2 linked regions of the Prosthecomicrobium sp. N25 genome follow. The protein of the gene in region 2 binds, or shares a complex with, the protein of the main gene of each other region. Links are inferred from orthologs where the notes say so. Each region holds a gene or a part of one and is shown on either strand. Other genes may lie near its edges.

What was found. Proteins that work in one complex are often made in the same cells at the same time.
Region 1: the proteins of WBG79_RS06230 (region 2) and xseA are in contact, whole or in part, in a cryo-EM structure (PDB 8TXR), measured with the Escherichia coli proteins. The link is inferred for Prosthecomicrobium sp. N25 from one-to-one orthologs.

What each region holds. Positions count from the first base shown.
Region 1 is NZ_JBBCAT010000001.1:1,199,492-1,202,991, forward strand. Bases 1-2,960 are described here. They hold xseA (exodeoxyribonuclease VII large subunit), read left to right. Parts: upstream 1-674; coding sequence 675-2,246; downstream 2,247-2,960. Other genes in these bases: WBG79_RS05400 (16S rRNA (uracil(1498)-N(3))-methyltransferase), read right to left, coding at 1-555; WBG79_RS05410 (DUF937 domain-containing protein), read left to right, coding at 2,326-2,960. Outside these bases: more of WBG79_RS05410, read left to right, coding at 2,961-3,189; WBG79_RS05415 (MFS transporter), read right to left, coding at 3,194-3,500. UniProt on the Escherichia coli protein: Bidirectionally degrades single-stranded DNA into large acid-insoluble oligonucleotides, which are then degraded further into small acid-soluble oligonucleotides.
Region 2 is NZ_JBBCAT010000001.1:1,375,655-1,379,515, forward strand. Bases 422-3,201 are described here. They hold WBG79_RS06230 (exodeoxyribonuclease VII small subunit), read right to left. Parts: upstream 2,052-3,201; coding sequence 1,791-2,051; downstream 422-1,790. Other genes in these bases: dxs (1-deoxy-D-xylulose-5-phosphate synthase), read right to left, coding at 422-1,645; WBG79_RS06235 (Uma2 family endonuclease), read left to right, coding at 2,171-2,770; WBG79_RS06240 (histone deacetylase family protein), read right to left, coding at 2,792-3,201. In the rest of the region: more of dxs, read right to left, coding at 1-421; more of WBG79_RS06240, read right to left, coding at 3,202-3,721. UniProt on the Escherichia coli protein: Bidirectionally degrades single-stranded DNA into large acid-insoluble oligonucleotides, which are then degraded further into small acid-soluble oligonucleotides.

The DNA of each region.
Region 1 (3,500 bases), 180 kb from region 2 along the record:
CACCGCGAGCGGGTTGGTGGTCGTCTCGTTCTCGTCGCAGAAGAAGATCCGCCGGTTCGGCTCCGCCCCCGGCCACACGTCGAGAAGCGCCTTCAGCTCCACCGGCTCGAGGATCTTCGGGATCGCCAGGATGCCGCACTGCTCGGCGGCCTCCACGGCGTTCGATTCCATCCGCTCCAGGTTGACCCGCCCGACCTGGGTATGGCGGGTGATCACCGGCCGCAGCAGGCCGACGCCGAGCTCGACCGCCTTCTGCACCATGTAGTCGAGCCGGGCCATCTTGAGCGGCGCGAAGAGGTAGTGCAGGTCCGCCGAGGGTTCCTGCGCCCGCACCCTCTCGACGAACTCCAGCACGCAGGCCCGCCGTCCGGCATCGGCGATTCGCGCGAGCCATTCCCCGTCCTGCCCGTTGAAGACCAGGATCTCCGACCCGGTTTCCATCCGCAGCACGTTGAGGAGATAGTTCGCCTGCTCGCGCGTGACCTCGATCCGCCCCCCGGCGCGGAGCGGCAGGCGCAGGAACAGACGCTGCAGTCGCGAATCGAAGCGAGGCATCGGAGCACCAGGCCGTTTCGGGACGCCCGTTATAGCGGCAGGCGAGGGGCGAGGGGAACCGCCGCCGGGGTTGACCCCGTCCGCCCGGCGCGCCACGGTTCGGCCCCGGAGGTCCGCCCTTGTCCGAATCCGCGCTGCCCAACACGCCCGAATTCACCGTCTCGGAACTCAGCTACTCGATCCGCCGCACGATCGAGGACGGCTTCGGCTTCGTGCGCGTGCGCGGCGAGATCACCGGCTACCGCGGCCCGCATTCCTCCGGCCACGCCTATTTCCGCCTGAAGGACGAGGGTGCCGCCATCGAGGCGGTGATCTGGCGGCAGACCATGCAGAAGCTCCGCTTCAAGCCCGAGGAGGGGCTGGAGGTGGTGGCGACCGGCCGCGTCACGACCTTCCCGGGCGGCTCCAAGTACCAGATCGTCATCGACGCGCTCGAGCCCGCCGGCGTGGGCGCCCTGATGGCGCTCCTGGAGGAGCGCAAGAAGAAGCTCGGCGCCGAGGGCCTGTTCGACCCGGCCCGCAAGAAGAAGCTGCCCTACCTGCCGCGCGTCATCGGCGTCGTCACCTCGCCGACGGGCGCCGTCATCCGCGACATCCTGCACCGCCTCGCCGACCGCTTCCCGACCCGCGTCGTGGTCTGGCCCGTCCGCGTCCAGGGCGACACCTCGGCCCGCGAGGTCGCGGCTGCCATCCAGGGCTTCAACGCCATCCCGCCCGGCGGCCACAAGGGCATCCCGCGGCCCGACGTGCTGATCGTCGCGCGCGGCGGCGGCAGCCTGGAGGACCTCTGGAGCTTCAACGAGGAGATCGTCGTCCGCGCCGCCGCGGCGAGCCGCATCCCGCTCGTCGCCGCGGTCGGCCACGAGACCGACTGGACCCTGATCGACCTCGCCGCCGACCTGCGCGCGCCCACCCCGACCGGCGCCGCCGAGATGGTCGTGCCGGTCCGCTCCGAGCTTCTGGGCGCCGTCGACAAGCTCGCTCAGCGCCTGACCGGCACGGTGTTCCGCTGCATGGAGGCGCGCCGGACCGAGCTGCGCTCCGCCGCCCGCGCCCTCGGCACCCCCGAGAGCCTGCTCGCCCAGCGCCGCCAGCGCCTCGACATCGCCGCCGGCCGCCTGTCCCAGGCGCTCGTCCAGGCGACCCGCGCGCAGGCGACCCGCTTCGCCCGCGCCGCCGGCCGCCTGTCGCCCCAGGCCCTGACGCACGCGCTCCGGATCGGCCGCGAGCGGGTGAAGGGATCGGCCGAGCGGGGCGAGCGCGCCTTCGCGGTCGGCCTGGAGCGCCGGCGCGAGCGCGTCGAGCGGCTGGCGGGACGGCTCTCCCCGCAGTCGCTCCTCGGCCGCGTCGAACGCTGCGGCGAGCGGACCGGCGTCCTCGGCCGCCGCCTCGATGGGGCCTTCGCGCTGATCGTCGAACGCAAGCGCGCCCGCCTCGACGCCCTCGGGCGCCTGACCGAGACGCTATCCTACCGCAGCGTCCTCGAGCGCGGCTTCGCCCTCGTCCGCGATGCCCACGGCAAGCCCGTCCGCTCGGCTGAATTGGTTGAGGCGGGGGCGGCGCTCGCCATCGAGTTCTCCGACGGCATCGTCGAGGCTGTGGCCGGGCCGGGCCACGCACCGTCCCGTCCGGCTCTGGCGAGGCCCCGGAAGCGCGACGCGGAACCGGCCGGGCAGGGTAAGCTGTTCTGACGATAGGGCGCCGGGCGCGCGTTTGACGTTGCGCGACATCCGCACGACAATCGCGCCCGCGAGCTGGAGAGGCTGTTTCATGTTCGATTTCACCGAGATCCTGAGACAGGCCCAGGGCGGCGAGGCCTTCGCGAACCTGGGACGCCAGTACGGCCTCTCGCCGGACCAGACCCGCGCCGCCGTCGAGGCTATGATGCCGGCCTTCGCGGCCGCCATGCAGCGCCAGCTCACCGACCCCGCCGCCTTCCAGGCCTTCCTGGCCGCGATGGCCGGCCAGGCCGGCACGCCCCGCAACCCCTATCTGGACGCCATGGCGGCCTTCTCGCCCGAGTCCCAGAAGGCCGGCGCCGACGCGCTGACGGCGATCTTCGGCTCCAACGAGGTGACCCGGGCCGTCGCCGCGCAGGTCGCGGCCATGAGCGGCATCGGCCCAAACGTGCTCCAGTCGATGATGCCGGTCGTCGCCTCCATGCTGATGGGAGGCATGGGCAGCGCGCTGGAGACGAACCCGATCGCCAAGATGGTGTCCGGCTTCTTCGCCGCCGCCCGGCCCGCGAGCCCCCAGGAGGCCTTCGCGGGCATGATGGCCGAGGCCTGGCGCGAGGGCGCCGCCAAGGGCCCGGCCGCCTTCGCCGACCTCATGGGCCAGTTCGCGCGCCAGGTGCCGCGCCCCGCCGAGGGCACCGAGAGCGTCGAGGAGATGCTGAAGCGCACCCCGAACCCCGCCGCCGAGGGCTCGCCGATCGAGGAGGCCTTCGGTGCCTTCGTGCGCGGCTTCAACCGCGGCCGCCCCGAACCCGCCCCGGAGCCGGAGGCCGCCCCGGACGACTTCTCGGCCTTCGTCGGACAGCTCTTCAAGGCCGGCGAGGCCGTGCAGGCCACCCAGGCCCAGGCCTTCGAGCAGATCTTCGACCAGTTCTGGGGCAAGCCCGGCAAGCGCTGACGGGTCAGGCGCCCGGCCGCGCGTCCTTGGCGAAGAGATAGATGCCGAGCGAGGCCGCGAGCAGGAGCCCGAAGCCGCCGAACAGCGCCGCGTAGATCTCCGCCGGCGCCATGCCCTCCGCCGCCAGCGCCCCCACATAGGCGCCCGAGATCGGCTGCAGCACGCCCGCCCCGCCGATCATGCAGGTGTTCATGACGCTGAGCCCGCGCCCCAGCGCGTGTTCCGGCAGGAAGGCGCGCGCATGCGCCATCACCACGCCGTAGGTCATCCCGAAGCCGCCCATCACGCCGAACAGCAGCGCCGCCGCCACC
Region 2 (3,861 bases):
GGATGAGGTCGCGGTCGAGGGGCTTCATAAAGCGCGCGTCCGCCACCGTGGCGGAGAGGCCGTAGCCGTCGAGCGTCTCGGCCGCCTCCAGCGCCGCGGCGAGCCGGGTGCCGAGCGACAGGATCGCGATGGTGGTGCCTTCGCGCAGCACGCGCCCGCGCCCGATTTCCAGCGGCGTGCCGCGGACCGGCATCTCCACGCCGACGCCCTCGCCGCGCGGATACCGGAACGCCGAGGGGGCGTCGTCGATCGTCACCGAGGTCGCGATCATGTGGCGGAGCTCGGCCTCGTCGGCCGGCGCCATGATGACGAAATGCGGCAGGCAGCCGAGATAGGCGAGGTCGAAGCTGCCCGCATGGGTCGGGCCGTCGGCGCCAACGAGGCCCGCGCGGTCGATCGGGAAGCGAACCGGAAGCCGCTGGATCGCCACGTCGTGGACGACCTGGTCGTAGCCGCGCTGCAGGAAGGTCGAGTAGAGCGCGCAATAGGGCCGGAAGCCCTCGGCGGCGAGCCCCGCCGCGAAGGTGACCGCGTGCTGCTCGGCGATGCCGACGTCGAACATCCGCGTCGGATAGGCCTCGCCGAAGAGGTCGAGTCCCGTGCCCGACGGCATCGCGGCCGTGACGCCGACAATCCGCTCGTCCCGGCTCGCCTCGTCCACCAGCGTGTCGGCGAAGACGCGCGTGTAGCTCGGCGCGTTCGCCTTCGGCTTCGCCTGCTTGCCGGTGATGACGTCGAACTTGTTGACGCCGTGGTACTTGTCGGCCGACTGCTCGGCCGGCCCGTAGCCCTTGCCCTTCTGGGTCACCACGTGGATCAGGATCGGGCCCTGCCCGGCGTCGCGGACGTTCTTCAGGACCGGCAGCAGGTGGTCGAGATTGTGCCCGTCGATCGGGCCGACATAGTAGAAGCCGAGTTCCTCGAAGAGCGTGCCGCCCATCGCGAAGCCGCGGGCGAACTCCTCGGCCCGCTTGGCGCCGACCTCGACGAAGCGCGGCAGGTGCCGGACGATGCCCTTGCCGATGTCGCGCAGCGTCATGAACGTGCGGCTGGAGACGAGGCGGGCCAGATAGGCGCTCATCGCCCCGGTCGGCGGCGCGATCGACATGTCGTTATCGTTGAGGATGACGATCAGCCGCGAGCCGAGCGCCCCGGCGTTGTTCATCGCCTCGTAGGCCATGCCGGCCGACATCGAGCCGTCGCCGATCACCGCCACCACGTTATTGTCCGCGCCCTTCAGGTCGCGCCCGACCGCGAAGCCGAGCGCGGCCGAGATGGACGTGGAGGAGTGGGCCGCCCCGAAGGGATCGTAGGGGCTCTCCTCGCGCTTGGTGAAGCCCGAAAGCCCGCCCGCCTGCCGGAGCGTGCGAATGCGGTCGCGCCGGCCGGTCAGGATCTTGTGCGGATAGGCCTGGTGGCCGACGTCCCAGATCAGGATGTCGCGCGGCGTCTCGAACACGTGATGCAGCGCGACCGTCAGCTCGACCACGCCGAGGCCGGCGCCGAGATGGCCGCCCGTCACCGAGACCGCGTCGATCGTCTCGGTGCGGAGCTCGTCCGCCACCTGCCGGAGGCTCGTCTCCGGCAGCCGACGGAGATCCTCCGGGTTGCGGATCGTGTCGAGGAGCGGCGTTTTCGAGGTCAACTTGCGCGAGCCTGTCTGTCCGGCGGGAGCCGCCTGCGGTCTCCATATAGGTCGCCGGCGGCCAGTTTCGAACGGGAAGCCTTACAGGACCACCCCCGCCCGCGCAAATCTGCTTCGCCCGGGCGAGACCGTCGGCGGACGCGCCTCAGTCCACGTCCAGCGGCTCGGTCCCGGCCGGCTGGCCGTCCGCCCCGAGCCTGATCTTCTCCACCCGCGCCTCGGCCGCCGAGAGCAGCCGGCTGCAATGGGCCTTGAGGGCCTCCCCGCGCTCGTAGGCCGCGATCGACTCCTCGAGCGGCACGTCGCCGCGCTCGAGCTTGGTGACGATCTGCTCCAGTTCCGCGAGCGCCTTCTCGAAGGTGAGGCTCTTCACGTCGGCATGGGGGCTGGCGGGCTGGTCGGTCACGGGCGGTCCTCCTTCGGGGCCGAGAGGGAAGCGCGGGCCGGCGGGGGTGTCAACCTTGGCGATCGTGCGTTGGCCACGACCTCTGCTACACTGGAAACCACGAGCTGGATGGAGCTATTATGTCAGCATACGCGAAGCAGCTCGAGTTCCCGATGCTCATCGACGAGTTCGTCGAATGGATGAAGACCTGGACGGACACCGAGAAGTACGAGCTTCTCGACGGTGAACCTGTCGCCATGGCGGGCGGGACAGTCGACAATGAAATCGTGACCGCGAACATCGCCGGATTTCTGTACGCCCGCATGCGCGATCGTGGTTGCCGGCCTTACCGCGACCTCCTCCTGTGCAGCCCGGTCTCAGACCGCTTCGGCGTCTTCCCGGACGTCTACGTCCGCTGCGGGCCGCCCGGAGACGGCCGCCGGACCTGGGTCGACGACGCGGTGGCCGTCTTCGAGGTGCTCTCGCCGTCGACCATCGCGATCGATCGCGGCTACAAGCAGGAGCAGTACCTGCGCATGCCGACCCTGCAGCATTATGTGCTGGTCCACCCCCGCGAGTTCCGGGTGGAGGTCTGGTCGCGCGACGCCGAGGGCGGCTGGAGCGAGTTCCCGGCGTCGGCGAACCGCCTCGACGAGACGGTCGCCCTGCCGGCCCTCGACCTCACGATCCCGATGACGGACATCTACGCCGACACCGAGCTCGTCCGCGCCGCCTCCTGAGCCCTGCGCCCGGCGGGGCGCTCAGGCCTTCATGAGCGTCATCACATGGGCGGCGACCGACTTGGCGAGACCCTCCAGGTCGTAGCCGCCCTCGAGCACCGACACGACCCGGCCGTTGGCGCTCCGGTCCGCGATGTCCATCAGCTTGGCGGTCACCCAGGCATAGTCCGCCTCGACCAGGTTGATCTGCCCGAGCGGGTCGCGGTGATGCGCGTCGAAGCCGGCCGAGATGATGACGAGGTCCGGCCGGAAATCCTCGATGCGCGGCAGGATGGCGACCTCCATGGCTTCGCGGAACTCCGCCCCGCCGTCGCCGGCCCGCAGCGGCGCGTTGACGATGGTGTTGCCGGCCCCGGTCTCGTTGACGGCGCCCGTGCCGGGATAGAGCGGCATCTGGTGCGTCGACGTGTACATCACCGAGGTGTCGGACCAGAAGATGTCCTGCGTGCCGTTCCCGTGGTGGACGTCGAAGTCCATGATGGCGACGCGCTCGACGCCGTGCTGCTTCTTCGCCCAGCGCGCCGCGACGGCCACGTTGTTGAAGAGGCAGAAGCCCATCGCCCGGTCCTTCTCGGCATGGTGCCCGGGCGGCCGGATCGCGCAGAAGGCGTTCTTGACCTTGCCGGCCATCACCTCGTCGACAGCCTGGCAGACCCCGCCGACCCCGCGCATGGCCGCCTTCCAGGACCCGGGCGAGATCACCGTGTCGGCGTCGATGCGGGTCAGCCCCGTCTCCGGCACGGCGTCCTTGATCTCCTGCACGAAGGCCTCCGGATGGGCCAGCGCGGCCTGCTCGATCGTGCCGACCGGCGCCTGCTCGCGCTCCAGGGCCTGGAAGCGCTCGTGCTCGAGGATCCGGTCGATCGCCCGGATCCGGTCGGGGCGCTCCGGATGCCCGATCGGCGTGACGTGCTCCAGGAAGCTCGGGTGATGGATCAGCAGCGTCGACATGCGGCACGTCCTCCCATGGGCGACCGGCGCCCGGCGGAGGCCGCCGGCGCGGCTCTCCGCAGTGTTCTGATCCGCCCGCGGCCGGGCGGGACGGCGTTGCCGGCCATAGGACGGCTCCGACCGCACCCCTGTCAATCCCG